Regions from separate parts of the Viridibacillus sp. KH_047 genome, predicted to be linked through region 2. Evidence: a T-box and tRNA genes for the amino acid it is inferred to sense, from the RefSeq annotation. Region 2 holds a T-box; the other holds one or more tRNA genes.
What was found. A T-box is a leader RNA that pairs with one kind of tRNA and senses whether it is charged. The one in region 2 lies ahead of ileS (isoleucine--tRNA ligase), so its partner is inferred to be a tRNA-Ile.
Positions count from the first base shown of each region.

Region 1: it has a tRNA-Ile gene. The T-box ahead of ileS (isoleucine--tRNA ligase) is inferred to sense a tRNA for this amino acid. The anticodon was not compared.

Region 1 covers NZ_CM174479.1:565,638-572,249, forward strand. The annotation lists rRNA gene AC3IS5_RS02830 (16S ribosomal RNA) at 1-1,331, shown strand, start outside; tRNA gene AC3IS5_RS02835 (tRNA-Ile) at 1,428-1,504, shown strand; tRNA gene AC3IS5_RS02840 (tRNA-Ala) at 1,519-1,594, shown strand; rRNA gene AC3IS5_RS02845 (23S ribosomal RNA) at 1,691-4,620, shown strand; rRNA gene rrf (5S ribosomal RNA) at 4,757-4,872, shown strand; tRNA gene AC3IS5_RS02855 (tRNA-Asn) at 4,884-4,958, shown strand; tRNA gene AC3IS5_RS02860 (tRNA-Ser) at 4,964-5,055, shown strand; tRNA gene AC3IS5_RS02865 (tRNA-Glu) at 5,078-5,152, shown strand; tRNA gene AC3IS5_RS02870 (tRNA-Val) at 5,168-5,243, shown strand; tRNA gene AC3IS5_RS02875 (tRNA-Met) at 5,266-5,342, shown strand; tRNA gene AC3IS5_RS02880 (tRNA-Asp) at 5,346-5,422, shown strand; tRNA gene AC3IS5_RS02885 (tRNA-Phe) at 5,452-5,527, shown strand; tRNA gene AC3IS5_RS02890 (tRNA-Thr) at 5,535-5,610, shown strand; tRNA gene AC3IS5_RS02895 (tRNA-Tyr) at 5,620-5,703, shown strand; tRNA gene AC3IS5_RS02900 (tRNA-Trp) at 5,716-5,789, shown strand; tRNA gene AC3IS5_RS02905 (tRNA-His) at 5,807-5,882, shown strand; tRNA gene AC3IS5_RS02910 (tRNA-His) at 5,927-6,002, shown strand; tRNA gene AC3IS5_RS02915 (tRNA-Gln) at 6,009-6,080, shown strand; tRNA gene AC3IS5_RS02920 (tRNA-Gly) at 6,089-6,163, shown strand; tRNA gene AC3IS5_RS02925 (tRNA-Cys) at 6,176-6,249, shown strand; tRNA gene AC3IS5_RS02930 (tRNA-Leu) at 6,292-6,373, shown strand.
Region 2 covers NZ_CM174479.1:3,267,009-3,273,620, forward strand. The annotation lists gene AC3IS5_RS16130 (RluA family pseudouridine synthase) at 1-285, opposite strand, end outside; gene lspA (signal peptidase II) at 282-761, opposite strand; gene ileS (isoleucine--tRNA ligase) at 1,006-3,774, opposite strand; T-box leader at 3,821-4,046, opposite strand; gene AC3IS5_RS16145 (DivIVA domain-containing protein) at 4,097-4,606, opposite strand; gene AC3IS5_RS16150 (YlmH family RNA-binding protein) at 4,705-5,493, opposite strand; gene AC3IS5_RS16155 (YggT family protein) at 5,564-5,830, opposite strand; gene AC3IS5_RS16160 (cell division protein SepF) at 5,855-6,376, opposite strand; gene AC3IS5_RS16165 (YggS family pyridoxal phosphate-dependent enzyme) at 6,376-6,612, opposite strand, start outside.

The sequences.
Region 1 (6,612 bases), 1.5 Mb from region 2:
CTGTCACTACTAGATGGGCCCGCGGTGCATTAGCTAGTTGGTGGGGTAACGGCCTACCAAGGCAACGATGCATAGCCGACCTGAGAGGGTGATCGGCCACATTGGGACTGAGACACGGCCCAAACTCCTACGGGAGGCAGCAGTAGGGAATCTTCCACAATGGACGAAAGTCTGATGGAGCAACGCCGCGTGAGTGATGAAGGTTTTCGGATCGTAAAACTCTGTTGTAAGGGAAGAACAAGTACGTTAGTAACTGAACGTACCTTGACGGTACCTTATTAGAAAGCCACGGCTAACTACGTGCCAGCAGCCGCGGTAATACGTAGGTGGCAAGCGTTGTCCGGATTTATTGGGCGTAAAGCGCGCGCAGGTGGTTTCTTAAGTCTGATGTGAAAGCCCACGGCTCAACCGTGGAGGGTCATTGGAAACTGGGAGACTTGAGTGCAGAAGAGGAAAGTGGAATTCCAAGTGTAGCGGTGAAATGCGTAGAGATTTGGAGGAACACCAGTGGCGAAGGCGACTTTCTGGTCTGTAACTGACACTGAGGCGCGAAAGCGTGGGGAGCAAACAGGATTAGATACCCTGGTAGTCCACGCCGTAAACGATGAGTGCTAAGTGTTAGGGGGTTTCCGCCCCTTAGTGCTGCAGCTAACGCATTAAGCACTCCGCCTGGGGAGTACGGCCGCAAGGTTGAAACTCAAAGGAATTGACGGGGGCCCGCACAAGCGGTGGAGCATGTGGTTTAATTCGAAGCAACGCGAAGAACCTTACCAGGTCTTGACATCCCAATGACCGCTCTAGAGATAGAGTTTTCCCTTCGGGGACATTGGTGACAGGTGGTGCATGGTTGTCGTCAGCTCGTGTCGTGAGATGTTGGGTTAAGTCCCGCAACGAGCGCAACCCTTGATCTTAGTTGCCATCATTAAGTTGGGCACTCTAAGGTGACTGCCGGTGACAAACCGGAGGAAGGTGGGGATGACGTCAAATCATCATGCCCCTTATGACCTGGGCTACACACGTGCTACAATGGACGATACAAAGAGTCGCTAACTCGCGAGGGTATGCTAATCTCATAAAATCGTTCTCAGTTCGGATTGTAGGCTGCAACTCGCCTACATGAAGCCGGAATCGCTAGTAATCGTGGATCAGCATGCCACGGTGAATACGTTCCCGGGCCTTGTACACACCGCCCGTCACACCACGAGAGTTTGTAACACCCGAAGTCGGTGAGGTAACCTTTATGGAGCCAGCCGCCGAAGGTGGGATAGATGATTGGGGTGAAGTCGTAACAAGGTAGCCGTATCGGAAGGTGCGGCTGGATCACCTCCTTTCTAAGGATTATTACGGAAACAGATCTTGGATCTGTCGATTAACGTCTTGCGTTCAGTTTTGAAGGTTTATACTTCAATTATATATTTTCCTAAAAGGGGCCTATAGCTCAGCTGGTTAGAGCGCACGCCTGATAAGCGTGAGGTCGATGGTTCGAGTCCATTTAGGCCCACCATATTTTCTCTTTTTGGGGCCTTAGCTCAGCTGGGAGAGCGCCTGCCTTGCACGCAGGAGGTCAGCGGTTCGATCCCGCTAGGCTCCACCAATATTGTTCTTTGAAAACTGGATAAAACGACATTGAAGCAAATTAAGTAACACATTTTTTATTATTAAGTTTTTTAGGCTTAATAACTAACTTTTAGGTTAAGTTATTAAGGGCGCATGGCGGATGCCTTGGCACTAGGAGCCGAAGAAGGACGGCACTAACACCGATATGCTTCGGGGAGCTGTAAGTGAGCTTTGATCCGGAGATTTCCGAATGGGGGAACCCACTGTTCGTAATGGAGCAGTATCTTGACGTGAATACATAGCGTCTTGATGGCAGACCCAGGGAACTGAAACATCTAAGTACCTGGAGGAAGAGAAAGAAAAATCGATTCCCTGAGTAGCGGCGAGCGAAACGGGAATAGCCCAAACCAAGAGGCTTGCCTCTTGGGGTTGTAGGACACTCTATATGGAGTTACAAAGGAATGAGTTAAATGAAGCGGTCTGGAAAGGCCCGCCAGAGCAGGTAACAGCCCTGTAGTTGAAAGTTCATTCTCTCTTGAGTGTATCCTGAGTACGGCGGAACACGTGAAATTCCGTCGGAATCTGGGAGGACCATCTCCCAAGGCTAAATACTACCTAGTGACCGATAGTGAACCAGTACCGTGAGGGAAAGGTGAAAAGCACCCCGGAAGGGGAGTGAAATAGATCCTGAAACCATGTGCCTACAAGTAGTTAGAGCCCGTTAATGGGTGATAGCGTGCCTTTTGTAGAATGAACCGGCGAGTTACGATTACATGCGAGGTTAAGTTTTAGAAGACGGAGCCGTAGCGAAAGCGAGTCTGAATAGGGCGAATGAGTATGTGGTTGTAGACCCGAAACCAGGTGATCTACCCATGTCCAGGGTGAAGGTAAGGTAACACTTACTGGAGGCCCGAACCCACGTACGTTGAAAAGTGCGGGGATGAGGTGTGGGTAGCGGAGAAATTCCAATCGAACCTGGAGATAGCTGGTTCTCTCCGAAATAGCTTTAGGGCTAGCCTCGTGATAGAGAATCCTGGAGGTAGAGCACTGTTTGAACTAGGGGTCCATCCCGGATTACCGAATTCAGACAAACTCCGAATGCCAGTGATTTATGCACGGGAGTCAGACTGCGAGTGATAAGATCCGTAGTCAAAAGGGAAACAGCCCAGACCACCAGCTAAGGTCCCAAAGTAATTGTTAAGTGGAAAAGGATGTGACGTTGCTTAGACAACCAGGATGTTGGCTCAGAAGCAGCCATCATTTAAAGAGTGCGTAATAGCTCACTGGTCGAGTGACGCTGCGCCGAAAATGTATCGGGGCTAAACAATTCACCGAAGCTGTGGATGGACATCTTAGATGTCCGTGGTAGGAGAGCGTTCTAAGTGCTGTGAAGTCAGACCGGAAGGACTGGTGGAGCGCTTAGAAGTGAGAATGCCGGTATGAGTAGCGAAAGACGGGTGAGAATCCCGTCCACCGAATGACTAAGGTTTCCTGAGGAAGGCTCGTCCGCTCAGGGTTAGTCGGGACCTAAGCCGAGGCCGATAGGCGTAGGCGATGGACAACAGGTTGATATTCCTGTACCACCTATTTACCATTTGAGCAATGGGGGGACGCAGTAGGATAGGGTAAGCATGCTGTTGGTTATGCATGTTCAAGCAGTGAGGCGTGAAATGAGGCAAATCCCATTTCTATAACGTTGAGCTGTGATGACGAGGACGTATGTCCGGAGTTCCTGATTTCACACTGCCAAGAAAAGCCTCTAGCGAGGTAAAAGGTGCCCGTACCGCAAACCGACACAGGTAGTCGAGGAGAGAATCCTAAGGTGTGCGAGAGAACTCTCGTTAAGGAACTCGGCAAAATGACCCCGTAACTTCGGGAGAAGGGGTGCTCTAGTAGGGTGAAAGCCCGAGAGAGCCGCAGTGAATAGGCCCAGGCGACTGTTTAGCAAAAACACAGGTCTCTGCAAAACCGTAAGGTGACGTATAGGGGCTGACGCCTGCCCGGTGCTGGAAGGTTAAGAGGAGTGCTTAGCGCAAGCGAAGGTGCGAATTGAAGCCCCAGTAAACGGCGGCCGTAACTATAACGGTCCTAAGGTAGCGAAATTCCTTGTCGGGTAAGTTCCGACCCGCACGAAAGGCGTAACGATCTGGGCACTGTCTCAACGAGAGACTCGGTGAAATTATAGTACCTGTGAAGATGCAGGTTACCCGCGACAGGACGGAAAGACCCCGTGGAGCTTTACTGTAGCCTGATATTGAATTTTGATACATCTTGTACAGGATAGGTAGGAGCCAGAGATTCCGGAGCGCCAGCTTCGGAGGAGGCGTTGGTGGGATACTACCCTAGATGTATTGAACTTCTAACCCATGCCCCTTAGCGGGGTAGGAGACAGTGTCAGGCGGGCAGTTTGACTGGGGCGGTCGCCTCCTAAAGAGTAACGGAGGCGCCCAAAGGTTCCCTCAGAATGGTTGGAAATCATTCGTAGAGTGTAAAGGCATAAGGGAGCTTGACTGCGAGACCTACAAGTCGAGCAGGGTCGAAAGACGGGCTTAGTGATCCGGTGGTTCCGCATGGAAGGGCCATCGCTCAACGGATAAAAGCTACCCCGGGGATAACAGGCTTATCTCCCCCAAGAGTCCACATCGACGGGGAGGTTTGGCACCTCGATGTCGGCTCATCGCATCCTGGGGCTGTAGTCGGTCCCAAGGGTTGGGCTGTTCGCCCATTAAAGCGGTACGCGAGCTGGGTTCAGAACGTCGTGAGACAGTTCGGTCCCTATCCGTCGTGGGCGTAGGAAATTTGAGAGGAGCTGTCCTTAGTACGAGAGGACCGGGATGGACACACCGCTGGTGTACCAGTTGTTCTGCCAAGGGCATCGCTGGGTAGCTATGTGTGGACGGGATAAGTGCTGAAAGCATCTAAGCATGAAGCCCCCCTCAAGATGAGATTTCCCATTACGCAAGTAAGTAAGATCCCTCAAAGACGATGAGGTAGATAGGTTCGAGGTGGAAGTGTGGCGACATACGGAGCTGACGAATACTAATAGATCGAGGACTTAACCAAATTTTACTTAACTAACTTCAATGTAATTTATCCAGTTTTGAGAGAATAATAAAAAACTTTTCTAAAATAGCAAAAAACACTTGCTAAACTTTAAAAAAGATGATATAATTATTCTTGTCCTTAGGTAATACAATAGTCTAGTGACGATGGCAAAGAGGTCACACCTGTTCCCATGTCGAACACAGAAGTTAAGCTCTTTAGCGCCGATGGTAGTTGGGGGTTTCCCCCTGTGAGAGTAGGACGTTGCTAGGCGATCATATTATTCCGAAGTAGCTCAGTGGTAGAGCATCCGGCTGTTAACCGGACGGTCGTAGGTTCGAGTCCTACCTTCGGAGCCATTTTTGGAGAGCTGTCCGAGTGGCCGAAGGAGCACGATTGGAAATCGTGTAGGCGAGTAACCTTGTCTCAAGGGTTCAAATCCCTTGCTCTCCGCCATACACATTATCATTTATTATATGGCCCCTTGGTCAAGCGGTTAAGACACCGCCCTTTCACGGCGGTAACACGGGTTCGAATCCCGTAGGGGTCACCATTTATAACATTATACGGAGGATTAGCTCAGCTGGGAGAGCACCTGCCTTACAAGCAGGGGGTCGGCGGTTCGATCCCGTCATCCTCCACCATTTAAATTAATAATACCATTATCGCGGGGTGGAGCAGTTCGGTAGCTCGTCGGGCTCATAACCCGAAGGTCACAGGTTCAAATCCTGTCCCCGCAACCAAATGGTCCGGTAGTTCAGTTGGTTAGAATGCCTGCCTGTCACGCAGGAGGTCGCGGGTTCGAGTCCCGTCCGGACCGCCATTTTTAAAAAAAGAATATTAAATTATTATGGGTCAGTAGCTCAGTTGGTAGAGCATTAGATTGAAGCTCTAAGTGTCGGCGGTTCGATTCCGTCCTGACCCACCATAATAATGCCGGTGTAGCTCAGTTGGTAGAGCAACTGACTTGTAATCAGTAGGTCGAGGGTTCGACTCCTTTCGCCGGCACCATGTTTTTCTGGAGGGGTAGCGAAGAGGCTAAACGCGGCGGACTGTAAATCCGCTCCTTCGGGTTCGGCGGTTCGAATCCGTCCCCCTCCACCATTTTTTTATTTTAGGGGCATAGTTTAACGGTAGAATAGAGGTCTCCAAAACCTTTGATGTGGGTTCGATTCCTACTGCCCCTGCCAATTTAAATTATATAATGGCGGTTGTGGCGAAGTGGTTAACGCACCTGATTGTGGTTCAGGCATTCGTGGGTTCGATTCCCATCAGTCGCCCCATTTAATTTTTGACAATAAAATAATTCAGATATAATAATATTATGGCGGTTGTGGCGAAGTGGTTAACGCACCTGATTGTGGTTCAGGCATTCGTGGGTTCGATTCCCATCAGTCGCCCCATATTATTGGGGTATAGCCAAGCGGTAAGGCAACGGATTTTGATTCCGTCATGCCCTGGTTCGAATCCAGGTACCCCAGTTAAATTTGCGGAAGTAGTTCAGTGGTAGAACACCACCTTGCCAAGGTGGGGGTCGCGAGTTCGAACCTCGTCTTCCGCTCCATTTTCTATTTACGGCGGCATAGCCAAGTGGTAAGGCACAGGTCTGCAACACCTCTACCACCGGTTCAAATCCGGTTGCCGCCTCCAATTATTTTTAAAATAACTACATATGATCTATAATAATATTATGCCGGTGTGGCGGAATTGGCAGACGCGCACGACTCAAAATCGTGTTCTTTCGAGAGTGTCGGTTCGACCCCGACCACCGGTATCCTAAACTATATATACATTAAGACTCTAGCTTATGTGCTAGAGTCTTTTTTTGTGTTTTTTGAATACGACTATTTTTATCAAAGATCCTTGCAGTGATTTAAAGGAGGTATTCAATGAGAAAGAGCGCATTAACAGAACAACAATTAACATTCATTCAGACGTTATTTTAGAGCCTATTATACACGCGGCCATAGGGATGCAACAATCATGTTCTATAGTAATGAATTAACTGCTGCT
Region 2 (6,612 bases):
TGGCTTGTTAACTACAATTACGTCGCTATCTTCATAGACGATCTCTAAATTTAAATCTTCTGCTACTATTTCAAGTGGTTCTGTTTCTGGAGGAGTTACTGAAATAACGTCCCCTTCTTTTACTTTATATTTTGTTTTAACTGGCTCATCATTTACCATAACGATTCCATCTTTTAACCAAGCTTGAATTTGAGAACGTGACCAGTCTTGTTGCATTGCTGCAAATGCTTTATCAATACGCTCACCATTCAATTCTTGCATTACTGTATAACTTACTGCTGTCATTGCTTCACCTTTTTCTGATTGAGTTTCTCTTCAAAGAGCATATAAATAATTAACATCACAACGCCAATTGTTAACGCTGCATCTGCAATATTAAAAATCGGGAAATCATAATTAATAACTGGGATTAGTACATTTACAAAATCCACTACTTCACCGCGAAACACACGATCAATAAAATTACCAATCGCTCCACCTAATATGAACATTAAGCTCGCTTGAAATAATGGCTTTCCTTTTGCTTCTTTATGAAAATAATAAAGAATACCGATTATTACAGCTACCGTAACAATTGCAAATAACCAAAATTGTCCCTGTAACATTCCCCATGCTGCTCCGCGATTACGATGCGAAAGAAGTCCAAAATAAGGATCCCATAGCATAATACTTTCACCAAGTTGCATGTTTTTAACGATACTCCATTTTGTTAGTTGATCGATAATTACTACAAAAGCTGCTAGCCCATAATATTTATACACCGCAATATCCTCCGTTTACTCTATATCTTAACCATTTTAACATAATAGTGCTATGAATGAAAAAAACTACTCATAATATACTTCATTTTGCAACAAAAAAGCCCCTTTCAATGAATAATCATTGAAAAAGGCCGCCACTTAAACAGATAAATATAATATTATGTTGTTTCAGATTTCTTTGAATTACTCTTTCCATTCTAAAAAATGAGCAGTCCGATTAAATTATCGGCTGCTCATTTTTTTATTATGCTTCAGTATAGTATTTTTCTACAACATCCGCACAGTTTGCACATAATGTTGGGTGTGATTCACTTTGACCAACTGTTTCAGAAATTGACCAGCAACGTTCACATTTTTCACCTGTAGCTTTTTCTACAAGAACAGCTACGTTATCAACTACAACTGCTTCTGCGGGAGCTTGTGCAGTTTCGCCGCCTACAACGAATTCTGAAACGATATTCAATTGAGCAAAATTAATAGCTTGGTCTGATAGTAAAGCCGTAGTTGCTTCATCTGCAAAGACAGTTACTTTTGCTTCTAATGATTTACCGATTACTTTCGCGTTACGCGCTTCTTCTAAAGCTTTTAAAATTGCATTACGAACAGTGATAATTTGAGCCCATTTCGTGCGTAATGCTTCAAAATCTTCTTGTTCAACAGCTTCTGGCATATCAGTTAATTGAACACTTACTGCCTCTGTGTTATCTAAATACGACCACATTTCATCTGTTGTGTGTGGGATGATTGGAGTTAATAATTTTAATAATGCTTGTAATGTATCATACATAACCGATTGCATTGCACGACGGTCTGCATTATCTTGACCTTCGATATATACAACGTCTTTTGCAATATCTAAGTAGAATGAGCTTAACTCAGTTGCTACGAAGTTGTTGATTGTGTGATATACGCTTGCAAATTCATAGTTATCATAATGCGTGCGTACAGCTTTAATCACATCTTGTAATTTCATGTACATATAGCGATCTACTTCACGAAGATCTGCATATGCTACACGATCTGTTTCAGGATTGAAGTCACTCACATTACCATGTAGGAATCGAAGCGTATTACGAATTTTACGGTATACTTCAGAAACTTGCTTCATGATGTCCATAGAAATACGAACGTCAGCTGTGTAGTCTACTGATGCTACCCATAAACGTAGAATATCGCCACCGTATTGGTTCATTACTTTGATAGGAGCGATAATATTCCCGATAGATTTACTCATTTTGCGACCTTCGCCATCTAATACGAAACCGTGAGAAAGTAAACCTTTATACGGCGCATGTCCGTTTATAGCAACACTTGTAATAAGTGAAGAGTTAAACCATCCACGGTATTGGTCAGAGCCTTCTAAATAAAGGTCTGCAGGGTAACGTAATTCTGGGCGTTCTTGTAATACACCTTGGTGTGTCGAACCTGAGTCAAACCAAACGTCCATAATGTCGGTTTCTTTAGTGAATTCGCCATTTGGGCTACCTGGATGAGTGAAACCTGCTGGTAATAAATCTTTCGCTTCACGTTCGAACCAAATGTTAGAACCGTGTTCTTTGAATAGATTTGCAACATGCTCAATTGTCTCTTCAGTGATGATTGGTTCATCATTCTCAGCATAAAATACTGGAATTGGAACACCCCAAGCACGTTGACGAGAAATACACCAATCCCCGCGGTCACGAATCATATTGAATAGACGTGTTTCACCCCATGAAGGTGTAAAGTTTGTATCACGTATTGCTTGTAACAATTCGGGACGGAATGCTTCAATTGATGCAAACCACTGTGCAGTTGCACGATAAATAACTGGTTTTTTTGTACGCCAGTCATGTGGATATGAGTGCGAGAAGAATGAAAGTTTTAGTAATGCTCCTTTTTCTTCTAATGCTTTTGTAATTTCTTTATTGGCATCATTATAGAACAATCCTTCAAAGCCAGGAGCCTCTTCAGTTAATACACCACGGTTATTAACTGGGCTTAAAATACCAATATCGTATTTTTTACCTATGTTAAAGTCGTCTTCACCATGTCCAGGAGCTGTATGAACACAACCAGTACCGGCGTCAAGTGTTACGTGATCACCGCACATAATAAATGAATCACGGCCGTATATAGGGTGAGCTGCTACAACGTATTCTAAATCTTGTCCAGCGATTTCACGGTCAATTTCGTAGTTTTCCCATTCTAACGTTTCTGCTACTTTTTCAAGTAAACCTTTAGCGATGATAAATTTCTTATCAGCTACTTTTACTACAGCATATGTGAATTCTGGATTCACGGAAATACCTAAGTTAGCAGGAATTGTCCACGGTGTTGTCGTCCAGATGATAAAGCTTTCGTCAGTATTAACTACACCTTTACCGTCTTTTACACCAAATGCAACATAGATAGATGGCGATTTGATATCTTGGTATTCGATTTCTGCTTCAGCTAATGCTGATTCACTTGAAGGAGACCAGTAAACTGGTTTTAAGCCTTTATAGATATAACCTTTTTTTGCCATTTCACCGAAGACTTTAATTTGACGCGCTTCGAATTTAGGTTGTAATGTGATATAGGGATTATCCCAATCACCACGTACACCGATACGTTTGAATTGAGTTCGTTGACGATCAACTTGCTCGTAAGCATACTCTTCACAAAGTTTACGGAATTCCGCAGTAGTCATTTCTTTGCGTTTTACACCTTTGTTAGCTAATGCTTGCTCGATTGGTAGACCATGCGTATCCCAACCTGGTACATAAGGAACGAAGTAACCAGTCATTGAACGATGACGATTAACCATATCTTTTAATACTTTGTTTAATGCATGACCCATATGAAGGTCACCATTTGCGTACGGAGGACCATCATGTAAGATGAATGCTGGGCGATCTTTTGTACGTTCTAGCACCAACGCATTGATGTCCATCTCTTCCCATTTTTCTTGAATTTTCGGTTCATTAGCCGGCAAATTTCCTCGCATCGGGAAATCTGTTTTCGGCATTAATAACGTATCTTTATATTCCATATAAATCCTCCTCTTTTTTATGCAAATAAAAAACTCCTCATCCCAAAAAAGGGACGAGGAGGAATTATCTCGCGGTACCACCCTAATTGCGTATATAAAATAATACGCCTCTTAGACACCGTAACGTGGTGTGAGCCGAGATTACTTACTGTTTTTGTTCAGTAATCTAGTTCCAGAGTGATTTTCTTCCTTGAGTGTTTAGTCCGAGCTTACACCGTCCTCAGATCGCTTTTACATCACTCAAAAAATACTGTCTCCATCATAACTTTTTCTTTGATATGTTGACATTATAGAAAACAGAAAGCATTCAGTCAAGTATCGTTTACTCTACCGGTGTATCCAAGCGCTCTAATTCTGTTGAATCAATTTCATATTCCAATAAATGATCCCAATCATCTGATTCAATCAAATCTAATTGTGCTTCAACAATCATTTTGAAACGATTACGGAATACTTTAGATTGTTTTTTCAACTCTTCAATTTCTAGTGCAATACGACGTGCTTTTGATAGAGCTTCATTAACAATACGATCTGCATTTTTCTCAGCTTCTTTAACGATTAATTTTGCTTCTTTCGTAGAATTACGTCTCACTTCTTCAGCAGCTTCTTGTGCTATGACAATGGATTTTTGAAGAGTTGATTCAATTGAATTATAGTGACCAATTTGCTCATTTGAAGTTAGTAATTTGCTTTCTAACTCTTTTTTCTCTTTTAAAACAACTTCATAGTCTTTTATGATTTGCATTAAAAACTCATTGACTTCATCTTCATTGTAACCTCTAAAACCACGGGTAAACTCTTTATTATGTATATCAACAGGCGATAACGGCATTTTCTACACTCTCCCTTATAGCATAATATATATTGTAAACTATTATACAGGTCATTAATGGTAAGTACATCGAAAAAACAACAAATTTAATGAAATTGTTATGATTTTCTTTCCATACGACCAATATTAATGCGGATTTTATCTTTTTTTGTTCTTCCTTCAATAGCTCTTATCATAAATCTTCCAAATCCTCGAATCGATAATAAATCGAGTTCATGCAATTCAAAAGATATATTTTCTCTGATAGTAAAGTTAACCTTCACTTTTCCACTATTAATAAGCGCTGCTGATTTCTGACGAGATATATTAAATACAGAAGCAATAACCGTATCTAAACGTATCGAACTCACTGTCATCATTTCATCCGTCCAGACTTCTTCATTCGGTAGTAACATTTCAGTTGAATCTAGCGCTTCTACATATACTTTTACCTTACCAATTGAAGTGAGATTAGCTCTTACATAATCTTCTACTTCAGAAGCAATAGCGAATTGGGCTGTAGAGTTGTCTAATCTGATATCCCCAAATTTCTCTCGTCCTAAACCAAGTGACAATAACGCCCCTAGAACATCTGGATGCTCAAGTTGAACAAACTTAGAAGGATAGCGCAAATGAAATACCGTGATTTGATAGTCCTCTTCGACTGGTTCAAAATAGGAAGGGTATATAAGAATCCTTCTGCGCTCAGCTTCATCAAATGCACCATAATACGCCATTACAATATCGCCCTGATGTCCAATGATTGACTGGACAATAAATCGTTGACGTGGATCTAGGAAATCCGTTAACTTTGGCGCATAGCGATCTTCTACTTCCATACGCCAGCCACTAACTTGATCAATAAATTCACGCTCTTCTGGTCGGAAATGCTGGAATATCTCTTCCATAGTCCCCCTCCTTTCTTAATAAAAAAACCCCACATTCATATTGTGGGGAATAGTAACATTGACTAAAATACTAGAGTAAAAATCCATTAAATAAACTTATTACTCCTTGATTTGCCAAATTCAATACAAATAATGCGACGATTGGTGAAATATCAATCATACCTAATGGTGGAATAAAACGTCTAAATAACTCTAAATACGGGTCACAAATTTTACCTAAAATTTGTCCAAATTTAGACTCATACGCTGCTGGAACCCACGACATCAAAATATAAATGATTAGCGCAATTGAATAATAGAAAAACAATTTTGAAATGATAGTACCTACTATATACATAAATTAATAAACTCCTCAGTTTGATCAGTCTTCATAATAATATTCAGAAATATTACCGTCAACTTCTACATTATCTGGTGTGCATAAGAATATGTCCGTCCCAATACGTTTTATATCTCCACCCAGTGCACATATTGTACCACTCAAGAAGTCAATAATACGAATACCTTGCTCTTTATCAATACGCTGTAGATTTACAACGACTGCACGCTTACTTTTTAAATGTTCAGCAATATCTTGAGCTTCTGCATAGACACGAGGTTCAGCTAAGACAACCTTAGAAGATTTTTGTGTAATACTTACTAAATTAGGCGTATTTGTATGTTCAGTTGTCACATTCCGTCGCTCCTTGTTGCTTACTTTTTTAACTGCAGGTTGACTTACTGCAGCTTGATGAACAGGTTGTGACATGACTCTTTGTTGGCGTTGCTGTTGCTGTTGCTGTTGCTGTTGTAATTGTTGCGGTTGCGGTTGCGATTGCTCATAATAGTCTTCATCATCTTCTTCTAGTAAAAAAAAGTTCTTAATTTTATCCTTCATGCTCATTAAGAATCCCTTCTTTCGTTGCCAACTAGAGCCGTACCAATTCGAACATACGTTGCACCCTCTTCGACAGCGATTTCATAGTCATTTGACATTCCCATCGATAAATCGTGACATGGTGCATGAGCATATCCGTTATTTTCGACTTCCAATTGTAGCTTTTTAAGTTTTTTAAAAACGTTGCGAACTACTTCTAAATCTTCTGTATTTGGGGCCATTGTCATTAAACCCACTACTCG